2 regions of the Thalassotalea castellviae genome follow, and region 2 is predicted to be linked to the other one. Evidence: riboswitches for the same ligand, from Rfam matches in the RefSeq annotation. Region 2 holds a riboswitch; the other holds the start of a gene.

Region 1 (4,853 bases), on a different contig from region 2:
ATCTTTAGCGATTAAAGCAGGAGAACAAACAAAAGATGCTTGGGCGTCAGCAATTATGTTAGCGCAAATGGGCGAGTTTGGTTTCGTACTCATCGCCTTGGCAACACAAGTTAATATATTACCTCCAGATATTGCCTCATTATTACTGGGAGTAGGGGTTATTAGTATGGCTATAACGCCATATATGATAGATCATGCACGACAAATGGGCTTGTGGTTAAGTAATGAACAACCTGATGATACTCAAGAATTATCAACTTTACCTAATAACAATGAATTAAAAGACCATGTCATTATTTGTGGTTTTGGCCGCATTGGTCAAACGGTCAGTCGTTTTTTAAAACAAGAAGCGATTGATTTTGTCGCCATAGATATTGATCCTTTAAGAACAACCAAAGCGCGAGAAGCTGGTGAAAATGTATTGTTTGGCTCATCAAGGCAAAATGAATTATTAGAAGCGGCACATTTATCAACAGCAAAGTTAGTGGTGATAGCCTTTGGGCAAGATAAACAATCTATTGATGTGATCCAAAAAGTACGTTCTATGTCACCAGATGTTCCTATTTTAGTTCGCACACGCAACGATGATCAACTGGATGCTCTACAAGAAGCTGGCGCAAATCAAGTTGTTCCTGAAAGCTTAGAAGGGAGCTTAATGTTAGTTTCACAGGTATTGTCATTAACGGGCGTACCGTTTTCACGGATTATGCGCCGTGTGCAAAAAGAGCGGAAAAATCATTACAATCACCTCCATGGTTTTTTCCAAGGGGAGCATACTGATATGAGTCCTGATGCTATTGATCGTATTGAGTTTGCTAATGCTATTATTATAACGGACGATTCATTTTGTGTAGGCCACTCATTAAAGTCGCTGAATCTTCAGTCTAGAAGAGTTAATGTGGTCGCGTTGCGAAGGGATGGTGTTGAAATAGAAGAGCCTGAAGACGATGTTATTTTAAAGGTACAAGATACGTTAGTTGTTAGGGGGAAACCTCGTCGTGTAGAGCGTTTTGAACGCTATATGCAAGAAGGGCGATAAGTTTTCCGTTCATTAAGTGCAGCTAAACACCTGAATGAGAAAAAATTAAACGATGGTTTTAAAGATTTAAAAATTGACGGATATTTGCTTCTTGCTCAAGCGCATCGTCAAAGCCAAGTTTTATTAATTGTTTACAATAGGCTTTATCAAACAATAAGTAGCTTAAAATACTCGACTCTTGATCGTTAGTAATACCTATACCGCGTAATAACATACGAATGGTGTAGGGAAGCTCTTGATAATACTCTACCGCCATCGAGTTAAAATTATGGCTCGGATTTAGCACTAACGAGTCAATATTTTTTAATCCTTCATTATTGTGCTTACTTTCATCTGTGATCAACGATAGGGTGTTATTCACTCGGTGCATTCGTTCTAAATCACTTTGTAAAGTATCTGAAAATATACCATCAAGAAGGTGACCTGCTATTGTAGCAGTCGTTGGCGGATGAGGGTTGTTTTCATTGATATGAAGAGTTTCTTTGGGTTGTTCTACACCGACAATAAATAGTTTCTCACCGCCAAGGTGAATCGCTGGGCTTAATGGTGATAATTGATGAATTGAACCATCACCAAAGTGATTTCTTTTGATTTTAACGGAAGGAAAAATTAAGGGTATTGCCGCTGATGCTAATAAATGATCAGAACTAATTTGTGTTGGAATACCACTGCGTTTTGCTCTAAACCAAGGTTTTATTGAATCATGAGATTGATAAAAACTAATAGAATTTCCATTAGAGTAACTCGACGCGGTTATAGAAAGCGCAGATAAATCCCCTTTTAAAATATTTTGGTCAATGCGACTATAATCCACAACATTACTGAGTAAGTTACGCAACGGCGTGTTATTTAATAAACTTCGTGCAGTTTTATTGGCATAATCAGCTTGAAAACTTCCAAGAATACCACTGAGAATATGACTTCCCACTCTTAATGGGTCACTGTGATAAACCCTGTCTGTTTTTAAGCTATTCCAAACCCATTCTAATTTTTTGACGCCCAGTTGAAAACACGAAGCATAGCAGGCTAAACCGGTAGCATTGATAGCACCAGCCGATGTCCCACAAATGATAGGAAAGGGGACTGGATAATGCCGAGGACTAAATTTACTGATAGCTGAAAGTACGCCAACTTGATAAGCAGCTCTTGCGCCACCACCAGTTAAAATTAATGCGTTTTTACTATGTTTTATATTGTATTTTTTTGACATCTAACTTTTTGATTTAAGCACAATAAATTTATTGTAATGTGTTTAAAAAGATAAACCAGCACAAATTTATTTGATAAATGAAATATTACGACTAGACTGATGAAATATGCTGAAAAATAGCAAAGAAAAAGCCAGCATAAGCTGGCTTTTTAAATCGACATAGAATTATTGACTAGTAAAACATTTTATTGCATGAACAAATAACGCCTACTAAAAAATAATTTAACTACTAACGCGTTCGTTAGCAGCGTCTATTAACGGTTGCGATCCGCTTTGCAAAAGTGCCAAGTTAGCTGAAACAACTTTCTTAGGCAGCTTGTTGATCATCAAAGAGCCAGTTTTTTCTGAACCCCTATCAGCTGCAAAGACCAACAGGTTTTTACCATTACATTGAATACCATCGAAGATACTGCGAATTTTTAATTTATTCGCCTTTAAAAATGAACGCATGCGTTTCTTGTCATCGGCGGCAACATACTCACATAAGCTCTGGGCTATGTTAGCAGCTTCAGCTTTTGGGGCTGATACGACAGACGTTAATGTTAAAGCAGTAATTGTAGAAACTAGTAATAATTTTTTCATTTTAATAACCTTAATAAGTAAATTGAGTTAGTAAAAGAAAAAACCACGGGATGTACCTAATAACATGGTAACTCCGCTGTCATAGATTTATTCAAGATAAACCCTTAGACCGGTGGTTTTGCGTAGTACGTTTTCGCGCACCTTGCCTTTTCTTTGTCACTTTTAGTATTACCAAAATAAAACAAAAATGCAACCATCTGTTGAGATATTACATTATTTCATGTAAGACATTCACCATGAGTTAATTTAATTTATATAATTTACAATAAGTTATAATAAATTAATTTAGAAAATCATTTCAGGAACATCTTCAGGAATTACCAGTTTTCCGGCGGTTAATTGACTAATTTCTTCTATTGAAACACCAGGTGCTCGCTCTAATAAGTGAAATGCGCCGTCTTTAATTTCAAGAAATGCCAGATCTGTTAATACTTTTTTGATACAGCCTTTACCTGTTAATGGTAGTGTGCAATGAGGCAATAATTTTGAAACGCCGTGCTTAGAAGCATGAGTCATGGTAACAATAATATTATCTGCACCAGCCACTAAATCCATTGCTCCACCCATACCCTTAATCAGCTTACCGGGGATCATATAAGAGGCAATATTACCATTCACATCTACTTCAAATGCACCTAATACAGTTAGGTCAACATGACCACCACGGATCATCGCAAAAGACTCAGCTGAGTCAAAGATTGAAGCACCAGTTGCCATAGTTACGGTTTGCTTACCTGCGTTAATTAAATCTGCATCAATCTCATCTTCGGAAGGAAACTGGCCCATACCAAGTAAACCATTTTCTGATTGCAACATGACTTCCATGCCTGCCGGTACATAATTTGCGACTAACGTTGGGATGCCAATGCCTAAATTAACGTAATAACCATCCTGTAATTCTTGAGCAACTCTTTGTGCTAATTGTTCTCTTGTTAATGCCATTGCTATCTCCTCACTTAGCATTAGAACGAATAGTTCGTTGCTCAATACGTTTTTCGAACGTGCCTTTTATAACACGGTTAACATAGATACCAGGGGTATGGATATGATCAGGATCCAACTCGCCAGGTTCAACAATTTCTTCTACTTCAACAACAGTGATTTTCCCTGCTGTAGCGGCCAAAGGGTTAAAATTACGTGCGGTTTTACGAAACACTAAATTACCGTATCGGTCTGCTTTCCATGCTTTGACTATCGCAAAATCACCAGTAATGGCTTCTTCTAAAATATAATGCTTGCAGTTAAATTCTCGTTCTTCTTTACCTTCTGCAACGGGGGTCCCGTAACCTGTTGCAGTAAAAAAAGCTGGGATACCCGCACCACCAGCACGCATTTTTTCTGCAAGCGTGCCCTGAGGGGTTAATTCAACTTCAAGTTCTCCACTCATCATTTGGCGTTCAAATTCTGCATTTTCACCGACATACGAGGCGATTATTTTTTTTATTTGTCGGTTCGGTAATAACACCCCTAAACCAAAATCATCAACGCCACAATTATTGGAAACCATGGTCAATCCCGTAGTGCCTTTTCGTTTTATCTCTGCGATGAGATTTTCAGCAATTCCACAAAGCCCAAAACCACCCGAAATAATAGTCATATTATCTTCGAGACCAGCCATCGCTTCTTCATAGCTTGACACAACTTTGTCAAATCCAGCCATGTAATACTCCTTAACTCTATTCTATTTGATGATTATTGTGCGCGAATCGCGGTAGATACTTTAGAGACCGGTGCTTTACCTAAAACGTCACTAATAAACCATCCTGCGGTCAGTAATTTTTTTAAATCTATGCCCGTTTCAATACCTAGCCCATTTAATAAGTACACGACATCTTCTGTAGCTACATTACCTGAAGCGCCTTTAGCATATGGGCAACCACCCAAACCAGCAATGGCGCTATCAATAACCGTGATGCCATTTTGTAATGCAGTGTAAATATTCGTTAACGCTTGACCGTATGTATCATGAAAGTGAACGGCTAGTTTTTCTCTCGGAATACGGGCTGATACGGCTTGTAACAT
Region 2 (4,853 bases):
AAAACACATCGTAATGATCAGTATTTAAATCAATAATGGCTTCTTTAACATCAAGATCAACCTTGATGTTAGGATAGAGTTTAAGAAAGTCGGCTAGCCAAGGAATAATAGTTTCATGTAGCATTTCAGGAGCTTGGCATAATACTTTCACCGTACCATTTATCGTGCCGTTTTCTTCTTCAACCCAACTGGACAAATTGTCACACTGCGCAATCACTTGCCGTGCTTTATCTTTAAAACCAACGCCAAACTCTGTTAGCGTTAAGCTTCTTCGAGTTCGACAGAATAATGGTTGGCCAATTTCCTTTTCTAGTAAGGCTATTTTTTTACTAACCGCCATAACAGATAGCTGATAATGATTAGCTACGGCAGTCATTGTTCCTAATTCAGTCAGTGATATGAAAATTTTTAATTGCTCAATTTTAAACATGTTAAAACTATCTCAAACTTAAACCTAAAGTTTATAGGTTGTAAATACATATACTATATACTTATAAAGAAGTGAGCGCTAATCTGTTCTACAAATTAAGTTTTGGAGAAAGTTATGCAAATGACTGAAGTCTTATTAATCGGTGCAATCGCGTTATTAGTAGTGTTAAACCTATTAGATAAAAGTAAAGAGAATGTAAGAACAGATAAAACCTCTCTTGCACGGGTTTATTATGAAACGATCGCTTTACTTTGGTTCCCAGTGGTATTTTTAGTGATACACCTTTACTTTACGGCTACGCCCCTTGAATCAATTGGCATCAGTTGGAACTATCACTGGCAGATAATGACAGGACTTGGCTTGCTTTCACTGCTAATTGTTTACTTTATCTATGACTTAAAATTACTCGTGAATGATCAAGACAAGCAACAAAAACTTGCAGAACAAATGGCGTCGTTCGCTTGGTTTATGCCGAAAACAAAGCCACAAATGCTTATTTTTACCTTAGGCTTGTCTGTCTCTGCAGGAATATGTGAAGAGCTTATTTTTCGAGGTTATATTTTAAATGCACTGTCGCAACACCTTGGTGTTATTTTATCCGTGATTTTATCCAGTGCACTTTTTGGGCTTTGTCATTTTTACCAAGGAGTCTTTCATGTATTCAGAACTTTCATCATAGGAATTGTCTTTTGCTTAATATATTTAGGCTGTGAGACCATTATTATCCCGATTATTTTGCATATTGTATTAGACGTCTATGGTGGGATATCAAGTTACATTGTGAGAGACTTCGTAAAAGAAACCTCGTAAGTTGTTATTTCAAAAAGGCAGCGGTGTTAACCATGTATTACATCGTAAGCAATGTAAATAACTTTGAGTTACTATGATTGAAAACATTTAAGCATGAGGGCATATGAAAACAATTGGTTTACTCGCGGGTATGAGTTGGGAAAGTTCACTTAGTTATTATCGAGTTATTAATCAAGGTGTTAATACCGCTTTAGGTGGTTTACATTCGGCTAAAATAGCTATGGTTAGTGTTGATTTTCAACCGATTGAACAATTACAACACAGCGGTGAGTGGCAAAAAACGGCTGAATTGTTGATAACATCAGCCAAACAAGTACAAGCGGCGGGCGCTGACTTTTTGTTAATATGTACTAATACTATGCATAAAGTGGCCGCTGAAATTGAAAACGCTATTGATATCCCGTTGCTTCATATTGCTGATGCAACAGCTGAAGTTATCATCAAAAAGAGCCTTACTACCGTTGGTTTATTAGGCACTGCTTTTACCATGGAACAGGGGTTTTATAAGAATAGGTTAACGGAAAAATTTGGCATTAAAGTTATCACACCTAATGAGCAAGATAGAATGATTGTTCATGATGTTATCTACCAAGAGCTTTGCTTAGGAAAAGTAAATTTAACTTCGAAAAACGAATATTTACGCATTATTCAGACTATGGCTGATCAAGGTGCACAAGCAGTAATACTGGGTTGTACTGAAATCGGTATGTTAGTTGAGCAAGCTGATACTCGGGTAACCTTATTAGATACCACCACCATTCATGGCCAAAAAGCCATTGAATTTGCTTTAAAAGATGAGCAATAAACGTTGTGTAATAGGTATGTGGCCATTGGCTACTCATTTGTTATCAATGATATTTTTGATGAAATCAGAGTAAGTTACATGCAGAAACAAATTGGTTACAAAACTTTGTAAATTATCAGTTGCGCAGTTTAATTATTTCTGTAAAATGCGCCGCAGCTAGAAACGGCAAGGTACTTGAAAGAGTATTACGCAAAACTACCGGTCTAAGGGCAATAGTCTACGACAGCGGAGTTACCAAGGCAGACCTCTTTGTTTAGGTAACATGAAAACCGGTATTAACGTTTCTAATTTGAATTGTTTAATATTATTAAGGTTATACCATGAAATCTATTATCGCCGTGATCGCATTCGCAACATTATCTCTTACTTACACAACACAAGTTGAAGCATCAAGCATTGCTCAAAACCTTTGTGATTATGTTAATGTTGATAATAAGTCTAAGTTACGTTCTTTCTTAAAAAGTAATAAATTAAAAATTCGTAACGTTTTTGATAGTGTTTCTTGTAATGGTAAAAACTTATTAGAATTTGCCGCAGAAAAAAATTCGACGGCAACGGGTTCAATGATCATTGGTAAATTATCAAAGAAAGTTGTTTCAAGTAACTTAGCAACTATTGCTTCTAGTGAATTAGCAGTAATAGCCGAGCAACGTGTTAGCAGCTAAGCAAAACCACATTTGTAAAAGGCGAGTCGTAAACTACTCGCCTTTTTTGATCGTCTCTATTTCAATCTCGTAAAATCAAACCGCAGTTATTTATAGGAAGCTATCACGTCTTCTACGGTGTTTATACCGAACATAACTTTTTTGATAAAAGATTCCGCACTATTGACTAAATTGAAATTTGGATGTTGCGACCAAATTTGCTGAAGTTTATCGTCTAGTGCTACAGCCGCTTGTTCAGATTCATTTCTTATGGGATTGTTACTTTTTATACTTTCACCTGATTTAGCCGCTGTTTCAAAAAAAATCACTGCATCATAACGCGCAAACTCTTCTTCTAAACTGGTTTTCATGGTTTGAAAGTAATCATCATTAGAGCCTGGCCAATAAGCTAAACCATCTAAACTTCCTCTATCACATAAAACAATGGAATTTGGAAAAGTTGCTCGTTGAATATCTTCTAAGTGTTTTTGTAAATGATAAATAGCCGTTTGCTGTGTTTTTAATACACTGTTTACCGTTGAACGTGCAATTCCGCCACTAAAAATCATGGTAGCTGCTTCGGGAACCGTGGCTATTTGTCCTTCAAACTCGCGTCTGATCAAATCTAGAGCGGTTGTTTTGCCCCCGCCAGGGCCACCGGTAAGGACAATGCGTTTCTTAATTGTTTTTATGTTCATATAAAGTCACTTCTTCTTCACGTGATAATATTATTGCTTAACTTAGAGACAATAAGGATAATGTAAATCAAACAATCCGTTGTTCTGTCGATTTTTCAAGATATACCGCGATTGATTTAGACGTAGGGGTAAAAGATCGGTCGCCAACACTGTCTAATGGGACAAGCGGGTTTGTTTCTGGATAATATGCGGCTAAGTTGCCTTGTGGAATATCATAAAAGCAAAGTTTGAATCCTTTCACGCAACGGCTTTGATCATCATGCCAAATCGAGGTGATATCTACTAAGTCGTTTTCTTCAAATTTAAGTTTTCTGGCATCTTTTTCATGGATAAATAACACGTTTCTTTCATTTGCAATCCCTCGATATCGGTCATTCAATCCATAAATAGTGGTATTGTATTGATCATGAGAACGCAGTGATTGCAAAGTAAATATTTTTTGATTTTTAACGGGCTCTTGCTGAGTAGAAATTGCGTGAATATTCTCAGGCAAGGCTTGATATGAAAACAACGCCTTATTTTCAGGGGTGCGCCATGTTAATTCAGCTGCTGGGTTGCCTAAATAAAAGCCACCTGGTTGGGTTATTTGTTGGTTGAAATCTGAAAATTCAGTGATCGATTGACTGATTAACTCTCGTATTTTCGTGTAATCATCGGCTAAAGCTAACCAATTTATTGCGGTATTCTTTGAGCTTTCTATAAACTTGGGTGTCGTTTTGTTATCGAGGAGGCTATTGTGAAAGTTTCGGCTATTTAATGTGCTATCAGCAATATGAGCGACAATACTGGTTTCAGATTTCAAGTTCGTTGAAATTGGCGCAACATTGCCCTGAGAAGCATGCACCATACTAAAAGTATCTTCTACTGTTATTTGTTGTTCGCCAGATTGTTGCATGTCAATTTCAGTGCGGCCAAGGCAAGGTAGAATCAATGCGTCCTGACCGATTAATAAATGGCTACGGTTTAACTTAGTACTAATTTGTACATTCAACGTGGTATTTTTTAGCGCTGCATGAGTTTGATGGGTATCGGGCGCGGCAGCAGCAATATTTCCACCTAAACAGATCAGCACTTTACTGCGTTTTTCAAGTAAGGCATTAATTGCATGATAAACATTATGACCTTTTTCATAAGGTAGTGGTTGATTCACTAACTCAGACATTGCATCAATAAATGCTTTAGTGGGTTTTTCGTTAATACCCATGGTTCGATTACCTTGCACATTTGAATGGCCGCGAACAGGGCAAAGTCCTGCGCCTTTTTTACCAATATTACCGCGAAGTAATTGTAAATTAACAATTTCTTGAATGGTGTTAACCGAGTGCAAATGTTGCGTTATCCCCATAGCCCAAGTACAAATTACCTTAGTTGATTGTAAATAAATCTCCGCTGCTTGCGTAATTTCTGCCTTAGATAGTCCTGATTGTTCAACAATTTTTTGCCATGAGGTTGCATTAACGACTTGG

The links. Region 2 has a riboswitch for cyclic di-GMP ahead of RM573_RS14400 (DUF3718 domain-containing protein). Riboswitches for the same ligand answer to the same signal wherever they lie in the genome.
Region 1: linked by a shared signal. The riboswitch ahead of RM573_RS13290 (DUF3718 domain-containing protein) and the one ahead of RM573_RS14400 (DUF3718 domain-containing protein) in region 2 are both predicted to bind cyclic di-GMP.

Annotation. Positions count from the first base shown of each region.
Region 1 is NZ_JAVRIF010000007.1:184,465-189,317, forward strand. It holds gene RM573_RS13280 (monovalent cation:proton antiporter family protein) at 1-1,039, shown strand, start outside; gene RM573_RS13285 (patatin-like phospholipase family protein) at 1,098-2,249, opposite strand; gene RM573_RS13290 (DUF3718 domain-containing protein) at 2,472-2,831, opposite strand; cyclic di-GMP riboswitch class I at 2,895-2,988, opposite strand; gene RM573_RS13295 (3-oxoacid CoA-transferase subunit B) at 3,117-3,773, opposite strand; gene RM573_RS13300 (CoA transferase subunit A) at 3,784-4,491, opposite strand; gene RM573_RS13305 (hydroxymethylglutaryl-CoA lyase) at 4,524-4,853, opposite strand, start outside.
Region 2 is NZ_JAVRIF010000009.1:28,062-32,914, reverse strand. It holds gene RM573_RS14415 (LysR family transcriptional regulator) at 1-430, opposite strand, end outside; gene RM573_RS14410 (CPBP family intramembrane glutamic endopeptidase) at 545-1,240, shown strand; gene RM573_RS14405 (aspartate/glutamate racemase family protein) at 1,344-2,045, shown strand; cyclic di-GMP riboswitch class I at 2,200-2,284, shown strand; gene RM573_RS14400 (DUF3718 domain-containing protein) at 2,366-2,710, shown strand; gene RM573_RS14395 (AAA family ATPase) at 2,797-3,387, opposite strand; gene RM573_RS14390 (FdhF/YdeP family oxidoreductase) at 3,455-4,853, opposite strand, start outside.